2 regions of the Bacillus sp. HSf4 genome follow, and region 1 is predicted to be linked to the other one. Evidence: predicted binding sites of a transcription regulator. Region 1 holds the regulator's gene; the other holds the start of a gene.
The links. Region 1 encodes LexA, which represses DNA repair genes until DNA is damaged. Its sites were predicted from a motif close to CGAACATATGTTCG; they were not measured.

Region 1 (7,555 bases):
ATACGTATAATAATGACGTTCCATCACTGTCTCATCCCCCTTAGGATATCGATTCTGATGAATGTATGCTTTCAATTATACAAAAGGGGAATAGAAATAATTGTCTGATGGTGATAAAAGAAGCGACTAATTTTGTCGAAACGAAAAAAAGAGAATGATTCAAAGATCATTCTCTTAGATTGTTGATAAAATCCTATGACATCTTTATTGATTTAAAAGCTTTTTCACACGGGCAGCTACATTCTCAGCTGTAAAGCCGTATTCTTTCATAATTTTTTCTCCAGGAGCGGAGGCGCCAAATTGGTCGATTGCGAGAATGTCGCCTTCTGTTCCTGTATATCTGTCCCATCCCAGCGGTGAACCCATTTCAATGGCAAGGCGCTTCGTCACATCTGCAGGCAGGACGGCGTTTTTATATTCGGCCGGCTGCTTTTCAAAGCGGTCCCAAGACGGAACGCTGACGACTGATACGTCAATGCCTTCTTTCGCGAGTTCACTCTGTGCGTCGATCGCAAGTCCGACCTCTGATCCGCTTGCGAGAAGAAGCGCGGCCGGCTTTTCGCTTTGGCTCTTGGACACGACGTATGCACCTTTTTCAACACCTTCATACGCCGCCTCAGCAGACTGGTCAATTGTCGGCAAGTTTTGGCGCGTCAGTACAAGCGCTGTCGGCTGGTTTGTCGATTGAAGGGCAAGTTTCCAAGCGGCAGCCGTTTCATTTCCGTCGGCAGGTCTGATGACAGACAGGTTTGGAAGGGCGCGCAGCGATGCGAGCTGTTCAATCGGCTCATGTGTCGGTCCGTCTTCTCCCACTGCGATGCTGTCATGTGTAAACACATATGTGACCGGAAGCCCCATTAAGGCTGCAAGACGGATCGCAGGTCTCAAATAGTCAGAAAAGACGAAGAATGTGCCGCCAAATACGCGAAGGCCGCCGTGAAGAGCCATTCCGTTTAAAGCCGCTCCCATCGCAAATTCGCGGACTCCGAACCAGATGTTTCTGCCGGCATAGTCTTTCGCAGAAAAGTCTCCGCCGTCTTTGATCGTCGTCTTATTGGAACCGGCCAAATCAGCTGATCCGCCAAAGAAATATGGCACTTTTTTGGCGATTCCGTTCAGGACTTCGCCGGAAGATGCGCGTGAAGCCAGGCTGCTTCCTTTCTCATAAACGGGAACTTCCTTATCCCAACCTGCAGGAAGCTCTCCTTTCATTGCCAGTTCAAGCTGTTCTGCAAGATCCGGATGGGCTTTCTTGTATGCGGCGAACAGCTCGTTCCATTCCTGTTCTTTGCGTTTGCCGGCTTCCTTGACCGTTTCTTTAAAATGATCGTAGACTTCGGAAGGAACGTAGAAATCCTCTTCATATGTCCACTTATATGCTTCTTTTGTCAGACCGGCTTCTTCTGCACCGAGAGGAGCGCCGTGAACACCGGAAGTTCCAGCCCGGTTTGGAGAACCGTAACCGATCGTTGTTTTGACTTCAATTAGTGTCGGCTGATCTACATTCTGCTTTGCTTTTTCGATCGCAGCTGTAATTTCTTCAATGTTATTCCCGTCCTCAACATACAGCACTTCCCATTTCATCGCTTCAAAGCGCTGTTTCACATTTTCAGAGAAGGAACGGTCCAGATCTCCGTCAAGAGAAATATCGTTGGAATCATAAAGAACGATTAAACGGCCAAGCTTCAGATGTCCGGCAAGTGAAGCCGCTTCTGAGGAAATTCCTTCCATTAAATCTCCGTCACCGCAAATACTGTATGTATAATGGTCAACGACACGATATTCATTACGGTTGTAGGTTTCCGCAAGATGGCGTTCTGCAAGCGCCATACCGACAGCCATTGCGATTCCTTGGCCAAGCGGCCCTGTCGTCGCGTCGACCCCTGGAGTATGACCGAATTCAGGATGTCCGGGAGTTTTGCTTCCCCATTGGCGGAAATTCTTCAGATCTTCCATTGATACGTCATATCCGCTTAAATGCAGCATGCTGTAAAGCAGCATTGAACCGTGTCCGGCAGATAACACAAACCGGTCTCTGTTAAACCAATTTGGGTTTTCCGGGTTCACGTTCATCATTTTTGTCCAAAGCGCATAAGCCATCGGAGCTGTACCCATTGGCATGCCCGGGTGGCCGGATTTTGCTTTTTCAATCGCATCTATGGATAGAGTCCGGATCGTTGCGACAGATTTTGATTCAATCGTTTTCATTTTAATCCCCTTCCTGTATGTACTCTACTTCCTTATCATAAATCTACCCATCAGTTTTCACAACCATTTCGTCTCAAAAGACGGCTGAAAAATGATGATTTGCAGTTATTTTAAACAACAGTAGTATATACAAAAAAGGAATACGATATTGACGTATTCCCTAAAATTAATGGAGCCCGCGCTTGTTTTTTTCTTGTTTGAGCTTTTCCGGCGTCACATCGTTGCCTTCCGGGTCAACAATGGTTACATTTTTCAGCGTGTTTTTCATAGAAGCGCGGACACCTTGCAGGTATTCCTGGCGGAGCTTCTGCTGTTCCGCTTTTTCTTTGTCTGTTAAAGAGCCGGTTTTTGATTTTTTCGCAAGCTCATTAATCCTGGCTATTTTTTCTTTGGAAATCATAACATGCTCCTTTGGTTTATTTCTCATTCATACTACTAAATTCGCTTCCATTTGACAACAAATGAACCTGTCCCTCTTTATACTCCTGATAGCGGCGGTGCACTGTTGCCTTTGAAATGCTGTAGCCGAAGCCTCTCAGCACGGCTGCAATCTCTGCAAACGTCAGCTTGTTTTCCCTGAGCCGGATGATTTCCGAAAGCGGTGCTTCGATCCGTTCTCTTCCGCTTCCCTCATGCCGGTTTTTCAAATTTCTTTCCGGACGGTAGCCGTTTTCGACCGCCTTTTTCATGCCTCTTTTAATTTTCAGGTTATGTATTTTCCGCTGATATTCCTCAACGATGCTGACAATTTCCAACACCATCGAGTCCGCCTCGGAAAGTTCCAGCCGGCCCCTGTGAGCAAGCGTATAAATTTGAACGCCTTCTTTATATAAGCAGTGAAGGAGGGCAATTTTTGCATTTCCCCTGCCAAGCCTTGTGTCATCCTGGATTAAGACCGCATCTACTCTTGAGCTTTTGAGTTCTTCCAGCAGTTCGAATACGCCGTCGCGGTCCATCTCATATCCGCTCGCCTGTTCTGAAATGACCTTTACAACGGTCATGCCGTGTTCGGCGGCAAGCGCTGCAAGCTCCTCTTCCTGCCGTTTTAAGGAGGTTTCCTGCTGCTCTTTTGACGTGCTCACCCTGGTGTATATAATCGCGTTCATAGAAATCCCCTCATCCTTATTATTCTACGACTGCAAGCTGATACCGGTGGGAGTGCTGCTTGGTTACCGGAAGGATCAAAACGTCGCCCGGCCTGATGACGGACGTCGAAAGGCCGTTTTTGTCGGCAACCCACTCAATGAACTTTTGTTTATCAGCGTTTTTCCCGCCTTCGATGCGATCGGCAAGCTCCCATAACGTATCGCCTTCCTGCACCTCTATTTTAACATATTGCTTGTTTTCCTCCATTTTCCCGGCAAGAGACAAAAACAGAATACAGCAGCTGATCACAGCAGTAAGCAGACCGACGAAAACCAACGATTCCCTTTTCAAATCCATCACCCCAAACAGAATATTTGTTCGCTTTTTGTGTTTTCAGTATACATACGAACACACGTTTCTGTCAAACGTTTTTTCGAACCTATGTTTGTACTTGGAGGTAAAACATGCTATAATCTACCTAAAATCGACGTTTTGAGGTGCAGAACATGACGAAGCTATCAAAAAGACAACTTGATATTTTGCGTTTCATTAAGGAAGAAGTGAAACGCAAAGGTTACCCGCCTTCCGTCAGGGAAATCGGCGAAGCGGTCGGCCTTGCATCAAGTTCAACCGTACACGGCCACTTGGCAAGGCTTGAAACAAAGGGACTGATCAGAAGAGACCCGACAAAGCCGAGAGCCATCGAAATACTGGATACCGAAGAAGACATTCACATTCCGCAAAACCAGGTGGTCAACGTTCCCGTTATTGGAAAGGTGACAGCCGGGACGCCGATTACAGCTGTGGAAAATATCGAGGAGTACTTTCCCCTTCCCGACCGCCTGGCACCGCCGGACGAGCATGTTTTCATGCTTGAGATCATGGGGGAAAGCATGATTGATGCGGGAATACTTGATAAAGACTATGTGATTGTCAAACAGCAGAACACAGCCAACAACGGGGATATCGTCGTGGCCATGACCGAAGAAGATGAAGCGACCGTCAAGCGGTTTTTCAAAGAAAAGACTCACATCCGCCTGCAGCCTGAAAATCCCACGATGGAGCCTATCATTCTGCAAAATGTGACCATTCTCGGAAAAGTGATCGGCGTCTTCAGAACCGTTCACTAATGATGCAGCGGCTGCCGGTTTACCGGCGGCCTTTTTGATATCAAAAAAAATCAGGTTCATCCCTTCCCGCTGTTTTGGGGGGCGAACCTGAAAAAGAGGAATTCATAATATGCTTACAAGTCCATTATCTATGATGATTTATTGATAGTCAACAAAATTTTTGCACACAGGAAACTTTTATAAATCTTCATGTTTAAAATGTTTTTCTCCTGACCGTTTTTATGGCGCCCGCTATTTGATCAAGGCGAGAGCGATTCCGTATCCTTTTTCAGGAGTGTACGGAGAAGTTATTTTGATCACCTTCCAAGAACCTTCAGTTGCTTTTGTCCCTATGCCGTCAATCGCTCCTAAATAATCTCCTTGCCGCACTGTGCCGTCAATACGTACATACTGTCTGCCCAAAAGCCCGACGACATGCCATTCATCTCTGACATCGCGTGACAGATAGCTCCCTTCCAAAGACTCGTTATAGTCCGGATTTTGTTTCGGGAGGCGAATCAGCTCCCCTGTCTCATGATCGGTTACCTCTTCATCAATCAATCCGCCGAACTCATTTGTCAAATAGCGGCGCTGCCAGACAAAGCTGGATGCCCCAGAAACAAAAGCTGTCGTTTCTGACACAACCCCCAGCAAATCATTTCCGCTTTGGGCAGGGGCTATTTTTTCTCCTTTTAAAGTGACGATGGTGCCTGTATCGATCAACTGCCCGCTTTCACTCTCAAAATACTCTCCATAGCCGGTTAATGAAGAGGTTACCGCCCCCGCAAATGCTCCATTTCCATAACGGGAGTCAAGGAGCCATTTGATTGACTGGTGACCTCCGGCCACAGTGTACGGCTCTTCAAGTGTAATGCTTTCTGATGAAAGTATCGTTCTGGATACGCCGTTGCCTGTAATATGAGAGTTGTTTGAAGCTGTGACAAATGCGCGGGAGCCCTCTGTGCTGGAACCGCCCGAAGCTCCGATGACCGCATTTCTTTCACCTTTTGCCGTAATATCCCCGGTTCCGGCAATAACGGCGCTTGTTTGATTAAATGCAAAACCGGAGGTGGTTGCAATCTGGGCTCCGCCCTTTAAATTGACGGGCATCTGCTGGTAGGTTTGACCTTTAATGGATGCAGCGGCGCTGTACCCTTCCGCCAAAACGCCGATGATGACAGCCTGACTATTCGGAGACTGGATCCCTGCTGTCCCGCCTTCTGTTATCATGGTTCCGTTCATAATATTCACGTTATAGAGTCCGCCTCCGATCGATATTCCGATTGGAGCTGAATGATAAAAATCAAAGTTTGATATTTTGATATGATCGGTTTGATTTGCCCCTCCCAATAAACGAATATCGATGCCGGCCTTTTTAAATCCGCGAATCTTAATCCCATTGATCGTAATGTTTTGACTTCGGTACTGCAATGCTACTACAGGATAGCCGCCATAGTCGTAATCCGGATTTCCGATCGCTGTGAATCCGCTTATATAAACATTTTTATAGGCTGAAACAACGAGTGCTCTTGGGGTCACACTCTCATACAGAGAATTGAAGACTGGCTCGACCGCTGTACAATCAATAAGCGTTACATCGTATGCTGTGGTGCTTTCCGGATCTGATGCCTGGTGGTGGCCGATATGCCGAAGGTCAAACGCGCGGACATCCCGGTAGGATATATGGCCGATAATATGGACATTTTGAGAAGCCGGCCACATTTCATGGGCTTTCACTTCTACCCCGCGAATGTTTCCGCTTGTCACGTTGTTTAAAAGCCAGACATGCTTTGACCCATCATCAATCTCGATACCGTTGGAGTTGGCCATGCCTTCGGCGTGCTCTGTGCCGCGAGGGGCTGCAGAATAGCAGTTTGAAATAAAGATGTATTCGCTGTAATGCGTAGTGATGCCGTCATCGCCGGCGCCATATGCGACACAGTTATCAATCCAAATATATTTGGAGCCGTCTTTTGTCCAGTCTGTATCAGGCAAATGATCATATGTCGGGGATGTAATATCAATTCCGTGGAGACCTGCATTGACGGCTTCAATATCTTTGATCCAGCCAAATTCGACTTTTGCAAACGTTAAACAGCTGGAAAACTGCCCTCCAGGATTTCTCACCCCGCATTGTCTGTCAGGATTCCAGTCTAAAGTCATTCCCTGGACAAAAATATGACGGTTTCCATTTTCATAATCGTCATTCGTGATGACCCACTCATGTGCCGGGGTATCCTCATGAAGTTTAATGACAGTGACGCCTTTGCCTTGTCCGACAAGATATGTCCAAGACGGAAGCTTGATTCCTTGAACAAAATATTCGCCCGCCGGAATGTTCACTTTAACTCGTCCATTTCCGATCGCATTGCGGAAAGCTTCAGTATTATCCCTTCCATCAGGAACAGCCCCGAAATCTGCAACATTCACTTCGCGAGTGATTTTGCCAAGCAATTTGTGATACTCCTTATCAAGCCGCTCCTTCAACAGTGAGGCCGCCTCTCCTTCGGCCGTCACCCTTGCATCTGTCACCTCAACGCTTTGAGAGGTTTCGACATGCTGAATGAGATTTTGCATCCTTGCTTTCAGTTGCTCGATTTCCGTCAAACGGTTTTGATGCTTTAAAAATTGACCTTTAGCGGTGGATCTCAATTCGGCATTTAGAGACACATCAGAAGGTTTTTGTGAATGAACCATTCTAAGGACACCTCTTTCTTTTTAATATGGGCGTTGAAATGCGGATGGGAAGGCCTGTCTCAAATTTCGAAAACGGAGCGGCCAAATCATCCATTTTACATCTATGTTATAAATTGGATATACATCACTGTAATCCTTCTAACCCCTGCAAAAAAAGGACGGATGATCAGTATTTCCGATCCCTCCATCCTTTTAAAGCCGGCTTATTATAGCTTTGTATTTTCTGCGATCAAGTGCCGCCTCTCTAATTGCAGCAAAGCTGCCACATGGCGCTCTAGCGGTTCGAGCGGATTGATGATCATTTCAGATGATGAACTTTCCGCTGCTTCAGCTGCATCAACCATGGATAACTGAGCAACGGAGAGCAGCCTGTTTTCGGTATTTGCGATTCGCTTTATATGTTTCTCAATCTCGGCATCGTACATTTCCTTATATCCACGCATGATGAGATCGAA
Region 2 (7,555 bases), 630 kb from region 1:
GAGTTCGTCTTTGCACATGGGGCAGTCAAACCGTTTGCCGGCGAATTCGTCCGGTTTGGCCGCCTGTAATGAACGGCTTTTTTTTCTCAGTTCTTTCATGACATCGTCGATCGTGCGTCTGCCCATTATTTTCCCTCCTTGACCTTGTCCCGGCGCCTGACTCTTGCAGTCGATCCAGGATATATTTTTCACAGTAGCTGAAGACTTTGATCGTTTCCTGTTTGCTTTTTCTCCGTTCTTCATACTCGAGAAAGCATTGTTCAAGCCATTTGATTGTTTGCGGCAATGAGACACCGCGGGCGACAATCCGGGCGATGGCTTCATAATCCCTCTGTGCAGGCCGGACATCCCTTCCTTCCTGCAAAGACCTGAGAGCTGCGAAACGTTCAGCAACCGCCTGAATTTGCTTTTGTTTTGTTTTCATCTGTATAACATCTTGATTAGATCGGACAGGTTTGCCGGTATCACTAGACTCATTTGTCCGTTCCGCAGACTGTGAACGGACATTTCGGGCCAGCCATTTTTTCGAATGTCTGACAGACAGAATCAAACCGTAAGGAGCCCGCGTCACAGCAATGTAACCGCTCTGTTCGAGCTGGGAAAGCCACCTTCTGATCGTTTTTTCATTCACACCGAATACGGCGGCGAGCTCCGACGCTTTCAGCGGCTTATTTCCGAGCACAATTCCCCATGTGATGTCTTCTTTTTCAATTTCTTTCGTCGTTGAACTGATGCACCATAAAAACAGCCAGATGGCGCTGCCGATTTTGTCGTAATGCTTCCGGTTTAAAATGCCTGAATAAATCGGGAACGGGTAACTTTTTTCAGTCATCGGCCGCCTCTTTCCGCTGTAGAGGCACTCTCTCGCTTGAGCATCACATATCGCTCATATTGGTCTTTCGTTTCAAATTGAAACACCGGCGTTCCGTCCTTTGTAAATGAGATCGATCCGCCGGCTTCTCCAAGTCTCCATTGGTCAAACCGGTTATTGCTGTATGGAATGGCAATCGCCTCCATGCTGTATCCCCCTTCTACGGCCCCTGCTTTCGCCTTCCATATCGGCTGCCGAACGACAGCCTCCCGCGGATAACCATAGGCCCGGATTTGTGTAATCATAGGATGTTCGAGATTCATCACATCGCCTTCTTTCCTCATGTGTTCATTAGATACATTTCGTATCAAGAATAACCTGAAAAAGATCGGGAAAAAGCTCACGATCCGAAACAGCATAGAGTTTTTCAAACTTCAGCATCGTTTCTCTGCCCGGATTTCGTGCCCCATTTTCGATTTTGCGAACATAGACCTCAGATATTCCCAATCGTTCGGCCACTTGCTTCCGAGTCCATCTCCGCCTTAAGCGTTCTTCCATTAAACGTTTTCGCAAATGTTTTCACCCCGCTGTTTTGATACAATTCGTATCTGTATGTCTATGATTATAATTGATACATTTATTATCATCAATACTTTTTTGATACTTTTTTTATCATTTATTTCATTCGATACATTTTGTATCTATAATGGGTATTATAATGACGAAGTGAAGGAAGCGAGGTCATTCTATGCTGGGCGGCAGACTGAAAACCTTAAGAGGAAAACGGACACAGGAAGAAGTTGCGAAACAGATTGGCGTATCACGAGCGCGCTATTCCCATTATGAAAACGGAAGAAGCGAGCCAGACTACGAAACATTGAAAAAACTGGCCGATTACTATAAAGTGACAATCGATTATTTGCTGACAGGTGCGGAAAAAAAGGAGCCGCTTCAAGACAGCCTTGATGACCCCGATCTTCAAATTGCCTATCGGGACATGCGGGAATTTTCCCCTGAAAGCAGACAGCAGGCGATTGAGTTCATTCAATATTTGAAGGAAAAAGAAAAAAAACGGCAGCCTGAAGACAAACAAACGGATAAATAAGGTATTTTTATTAAACATTCCCTGATGAGCGCCGATTTAATGAATAAGACCTGCATCAAAAGGGAAAGATTTGCTCAGGCGGTTTCTCATGATATATAGTATAATCTGCATGTGTATTAAAGCCCCTTAGCCGGGCTTTTCTTTCCCGCTCAAAACAGAACATTCGTTCGAAGGGGTGTCTCGCATTGGAATTTTATTTAACCCATCTTGAAGAATACGTCAAAAATATGTATCTAAAGTTTGGTTTTTTCGAACCGCAGCACATCGATATGAACAGAGTCGCAGCGGGGCTTAATATTTGGATTCACTATGAAAATATGGACAGCATGATGATCAAGCATGACGGAATGTACAGCATCATTCTTAACAGCAAGCTCTCAAGACAAAAGCAGTGGGAGGACTTCGCACACGAGCTGTGCCACGTTTTAAAGCATGCGGGAAATCAATTAAACATGAACAAAATGTTCAGGGAGCTTCAAGAATTTCAAGCCAATCAATTTATGTATCATTTTTGCGTGCCTACTTTCATGCTCTTGAAATTGGATTTTCCCGAACTGCGCTGCAATGCCGTGAAAATGGTTGCCGACCTGTTCAATGTAACAGACGAATTTGCCGCCAAACGAATCGAACTATTTGAAAAACGCCAGACCGGAATCGAGTTCCACAAAGCGTGGACGGACAGCCTGCAAATCGCAGGAGAGCATGCTGAAGGACGGGATCAAGAAGATGAATTGACACGCTATAAACGGGAAACCAGGCGCCCATACGCCGCCCGAAAAAGCGCTGAAAAGCTGCTTGCGGCTGAAAGGCAGACAGCATATATGCTGAAAAAGTGACGGAGAAAGCCGGCAGAAATGCCGGCTTGCGGATCATCGATACACTTTTTCAATCCCCTCTTTTATCGCTGCTATATAACGGAAAAACACCTCGTTCTTAGACGCTTCCCTTCCCTTTAAACTGAAACGCCCGAACATCGCCTTTCGCTGGGCTGTGCTGATTTCTAATTGCACGCTTAAACCTGTTTTGCACCGATTGTTGATGCTCGCAGGATTCGTCCCCGACAGATGGGCGTCTGCCGCCAGGAGTTCAGCGGAAAACCCGTGGTTGTGTAATGCTTCGGCAAAAATACGGGCCCGTTTGTGATCAGTCCCGCCGACCAGCGTCCGGCAAAGAGAGGGTTCTTCATAGCCGTGCAAAGCCAAAATATAATGGTGTCTCTCGGCCATTTGCACGGCAAGCGGGTCATCAAAATGGGCGCTTGTAACGTGAAGCTCTTTGTTGCCGGATCTTTTCAGCCCCTCAAGCAGATAAACGGAAAAATCCGCGGCCAAACAGCGGACGATTTCACTGATCCCCGGCTCAATCCCCCCTCCGTGCGGAGCCATCACAAGCAGACCGCTTTCTGATACCCTTGAAAAGACCGTATAATCGATCCCCTTCTGTTTATTTTTCGACAGCTCTGTAAAACTGGCGTATTGGTCTGTCAATCTGTGTTTCATCGTTCTCCCCGGAATGTCTGTTTTTCAAGTAGTTTACCCGCAGTCACTAAGTTTGTAAATTACAATTGGATATTTTTTTGATATGATCAGATGTATACCGCATGATTAGGAATGAATGCTTAATGAAAAAAACACTAGGAAACATGGTCGCAGTCACCTTAATCTTTCTTTTGATCCTCTTTGTCTTCGCACTCTTATTCGGATCTTATTTTTTCGGGACCGCCGGTTTTTTCGCCATTTTCGGTGTAACCTATGAATCACCGGCCTCACTGCTTTGGTTTATTCTCCTGAGCTTTGTCCTCGGCGTCGTCTTTGAAATTCCCGAAAGATTTTTAAGCCTTTTGATCAGACGTAAAGCCGTCACTTTTACAATTGATTGCTTCTTCACTTGGCTGGCGATCCATTTAGCCGATGAAATGATGGACGGGATCAATATCCCGATCGATGTTGAAATCATCGCCTGCTTGTTTTTATTTGTGATCCAGCTGGCCTTTGATGAAAATAAAGAAAGGAGCATATCTGATGACTGAGCAGGAAAAAGATTTGCAGCGTTTTCGAAAAATGAGAACATGGGAGCGGAGATCGGATTCATTTTATGGTTTATCCATGATTTCCGATTCTATGATGGTGTGTGTCAAATGGATCGGTGGTATCATCGTTAAAATAGTCCTTTGACACCATTTCGAAAAAAGGCCTTTATGAAGGGCCTTTTTTTTCGTTACAATACATGATGTTGACCGATCAGTATAAATACAAAGGAAATGATAAAATGACGGAGCAAACAAAAAGCCGCGACAAAATCCTGCGCACGGCTTCCAGGCTGTTCCGCAAACAGGGCTACCATGCGACTGGACTGGCCCAGATAACGGCAGAAAGCGGAGCCCCAAGAGGATCGATTTATTACTACTTCCCCGGAGGCAAAGAAGAGCTTGCCGCCGAAGCCATCAAATTAACGGGTGAACGGATCAAAACCTATATATCATCAACTCTCAGCCGGGAAGCGGACCCTGTAAAAGCGTTTCAAACATACATGCAAACGATGGCTGACGGCGTAAAAGCGCACATGATGGAAGAAAACGATGATATCCCGATTGTCTCAGTCGCTTCAGAAACGTGGTCTTTCAGCGAGACGCTGCGGAAAACGTGTGATCAAGTTTATCAAGATTGGCAGCTTGTCTATCAGGAAAAACTGACACAATCAGGCTTTCCCAAAGAAAAAGCGGCTTGTTTGAGCATTGCGATTCAGGCGATGATAGAAGGCGCTTATGTACTCTCCGTGACGAAAAAAAACGGCCGGCCGCTGAGCGCGGCTGCTCAACAAATTCCATATATGCTTCAACAATAATCAAAGGTGGGAAATCAAATGGAACATACAAAAAAAGGATCCATCATGATCATCGCAATCTTAATCGTCGGCAACTTCCTTGCTTTGATTAATGAAACGGTCATGAATGTGGCATTGCCGAAGATCATCGACGACTTCCGCATATCTGCAAATACGGCTCAATGGCTGTCTACCGGATATATGCTCATGATCGGAATCGCCGTACCGGTGACTGCGTTTTTAATGCAGCGGTTTACGACACGGCAGCTCTTCATTTCCGCCATGGTCTTATTTACAGCAGGGACTTTTTTGGCGGGGGCGGCTCCCGTTTTTCCCCTCGTCCTCGCAGGGCGGATCATCCAGGGCTCCGGAACCGGACTGATTCTGCCCTTGGTGATGACTGTCATTTTGACATTGGTTCCCCCAAAAAAACGCGGAACGGTCACGGGGATGCTGACCCTTGTCATTTTATTTGCCCCGGCGATCGGTCCGGTGATTTCCGGCTATATTGTCGAGCATTATTCATGGCGCATCGTCTTTTTCATGATGCTCCCTGTCGCGCTTTTCATGATCGTCTTTGCCGTTTTCAAATTAAAAAACGTCACCGAACTCACCTATCCGAATATTGACATATTGTCGATCATCTTATCGACCGTCGGATTTGGAGGGATCGTTTTTGGCTTCAGCAACGCCGGAGAAGAAGCGGGCTGGAGCAGCCCGAAGGTGATCATCGGACTTGCGGCCGGCATCATCGGTTTACTGCTGTTTGTCCGCCGCCAGCTGAACATGAAAGTGCCGATGCTTGACATGAGGCCTTTCCGCTCCAAAATCTTTTCCGCGGCAGTCGTCCTGATGTGGATCGTCATGATGCTGCAATTTTCCATGATGCTGATTTTGCCGCTGTACTTTCAAATGGCGCTCCAGCTCTCCCCGATGGATACAGGGCTTTTGATGCTGCCGGGAGGCTTGGTACTGGCCATGACCTCTCTTGTGGCAGGACGCCTGTTCGATCAGCTCGGATTTAAGCCGCTTTTATTCACAGGCTTAATCATTGTGATGGCCGTGCTTTGGCTGTTTACGAACATTTCAAGCGATACCTCGATGGCAGCGGGAATGATGCTTTACGCAGGGTTTACACTCGGCGTCGGCCTGACGATGGCACCGATCATGACGCTTGGCTTAAACCAGGTCCCGAAACCTTTATATCCGCACGGTTCGGCGATCATGAACACGGTCAACCAAGTATCAGGCGCAATTGGACCGGCTTTGTATACAACGATCCTGACAACTGTTTCAAACCGTTACATGGAGCAGTCCTCCATCACAAACAAACAGGAACTGCAAATGCAGGGAATGACGTCAGGCGTTCATACGGTTTATTTCGTCGCCATCGGTTTTGCCTTTACTGCTCTCATTATTTCATTTCTTTTAAAAGCCAAGAATGAATACTCTCAAAACAGCTAAAATAAACAACCTAGCTTAGGCTAGGTTGTTAGTTTATCGAATAAATGCGAGGGCAATTCCAAAGCCTCTGTGAACATCATATTCAGACGTTACTTTCATAACTTGCCACCGTTGACTTGATTTTTCCGCTTTTGTTGCAATACCACCATGTGCCTCGATAAAATCACCCGCCTTCACCGTTTCGTCACATCTTACATACACCTGTCCGACAAGTCCGACCACATTCCATTCTTCTCGATCCTTTCTAGATTTATATTCTTTTTCAGGACGGTAATCAGGGTTTTCTTTTGGAACCATAACCATTTCGCCGTCAGGGCCTTTTTGCAATTCATATACATATCCGCCAAACTCATTTTTGAGGTAGCGACCTGACCAATGAAAACTTGCTTCACCAAGGATAACGCCAGCGGTTTCTGAGATAGCGCCCAGCAGATGATCGCCTTTTTCAGCAGGTCTGATCTTATCTCCCTCAAGTGCGACAAGTGTGCCAGTCGGAATCCTTTTGCCCGTCAGGCTTTCGAAATACTCTCCGTAATCCGTGAAGGTTTGGGAACCGGTAATGCTTCCTGACGCTTTAATTGTGCCGTTTCTAGCATGTAATTCAATCTTTCTGTTCGATGTGGAAGGAGAATTGCCGGAAGCCCAACCCATAGCAACAGAATCAGAGTTTGGATTTATCGTATTGTATGAAGAAAGGACAGTCGATTGTGCAGCTCCATCAGCTCTTCCTCGGACTGAACCTGCCACAAAATTATTATTGCCGGTCGCATGGGACTCTCTTGAACCGATAATCCCGCTGCCCTTATGTTTAAATAGAAAATACGGGGTGACGACTCCACCAATTTTAAAATCTGTTTCATAGCCAGAAAAATCACAATTTGACACGTTCAAGTCGGGATCTACAGAATAAATTCCTATTGTTCCGGCATTGTTTTTCGGAGATCGCTGCCCCCATACATTCGAAACAACTGACTCGTACATCCCGCTTCCAAAAGCTACACCATATTTAGCAGAATCAATTAAAGTTACGCCATCGACCATTACTTTGCCGACAGAATTATCTCCTCCGACAATATACAAATCGTTGACTGCTGTTTTAAATCCTCTAATCGTAATGTTTTTCAAGCTGATTAAACGCCCTTTATAGAACACGCTGACAACCGGATTATCACCATAGTTAATGCTGCTATCATCACAAATCGCATGGAAATTTACAACACTGACTCCATCATATCCGGAAATTTGCAAAGCATTTGGCCCAGCACCTTTATAAAGGTCATTAGGTCTTGGATTGTAGGCAATACAATTTACAAGCTGTATGTCATGAGCTGAGGCAGACTGAGGCTCATCTG

Region 2: a site for LexA is predicted at 2,073-2,086, ahead of P3X63_RS07170 (ImmA/IrrE family metallo-endopeptidase). Genes of this name have one in related genera too.

The regions. Positions count from the first base shown of each region.
Region 1 is NZ_CP120679.1:2,029,492-2,037,046, reverse strand. It holds gene sirA (sporulation inhibitor of replication protein SirA) at 1-24, opposite strand, end outside; gene tkt (transketolase) at 205-2,208, opposite strand; gene P3X63_RS10425 (DUF896 domain-containing protein) at 2,375-2,608, opposite strand; gene P3X63_RS10420 (YneB family resolvase-like protein) at 2,625-3,314, opposite strand; gene yneA (cell division suppressor protein YneA) at 3,334-3,645, opposite strand; gene lexA (transcriptional repressor LexA) at 3,801-4,424, shown strand; gene P3X63_RS10405 (peptidase G2 autoproteolytic cleavage domain-containing protein) at 4,656-7,100, opposite strand; gene P3X63_RS10400 (hypothetical protein) at 7,307-7,555, opposite strand, start outside.
Region 2 is NZ_CP120679.1:1,402,952-1,410,506, reverse strand. It holds gene P3X63_RS07195 (ATP-binding protein) at 1-126, opposite strand, end outside; gene P3X63_RS07190 (ArsR family transcriptional regulator) at 26-832, opposite strand; gene P3X63_RS22825 (hypothetical protein) at 829-1,134, opposite strand; gene P3X63_RS07180 (helix-turn-helix domain-containing protein) at 1,163-1,384, opposite strand; gene xre (HTH-type transcriptional regulator Xre) at 1,560-1,916, shown strand; gene P3X63_RS07170 (ImmA/IrrE family metallo-endopeptidase) at 2,144-2,752, shown strand; gene P3X63_RS07165 (poly-gamma-glutamate hydrolase family protein) at 2,786-3,415, opposite strand; gene P3X63_RS07160 (YrvL family regulatory protein) at 3,538-3,945, shown strand; gene P3X63_RS07155 (TetR/AcrR family transcriptional regulator) at 4,185-4,760, shown strand; gene P3X63_RS07150 (MDR family MFS transporter) at 4,779-6,203, shown strand; gene P3X63_RS07145 (peptidase G2 autoproteolytic cleavage domain-containing protein) at 6,237-7,555, opposite strand, start outside.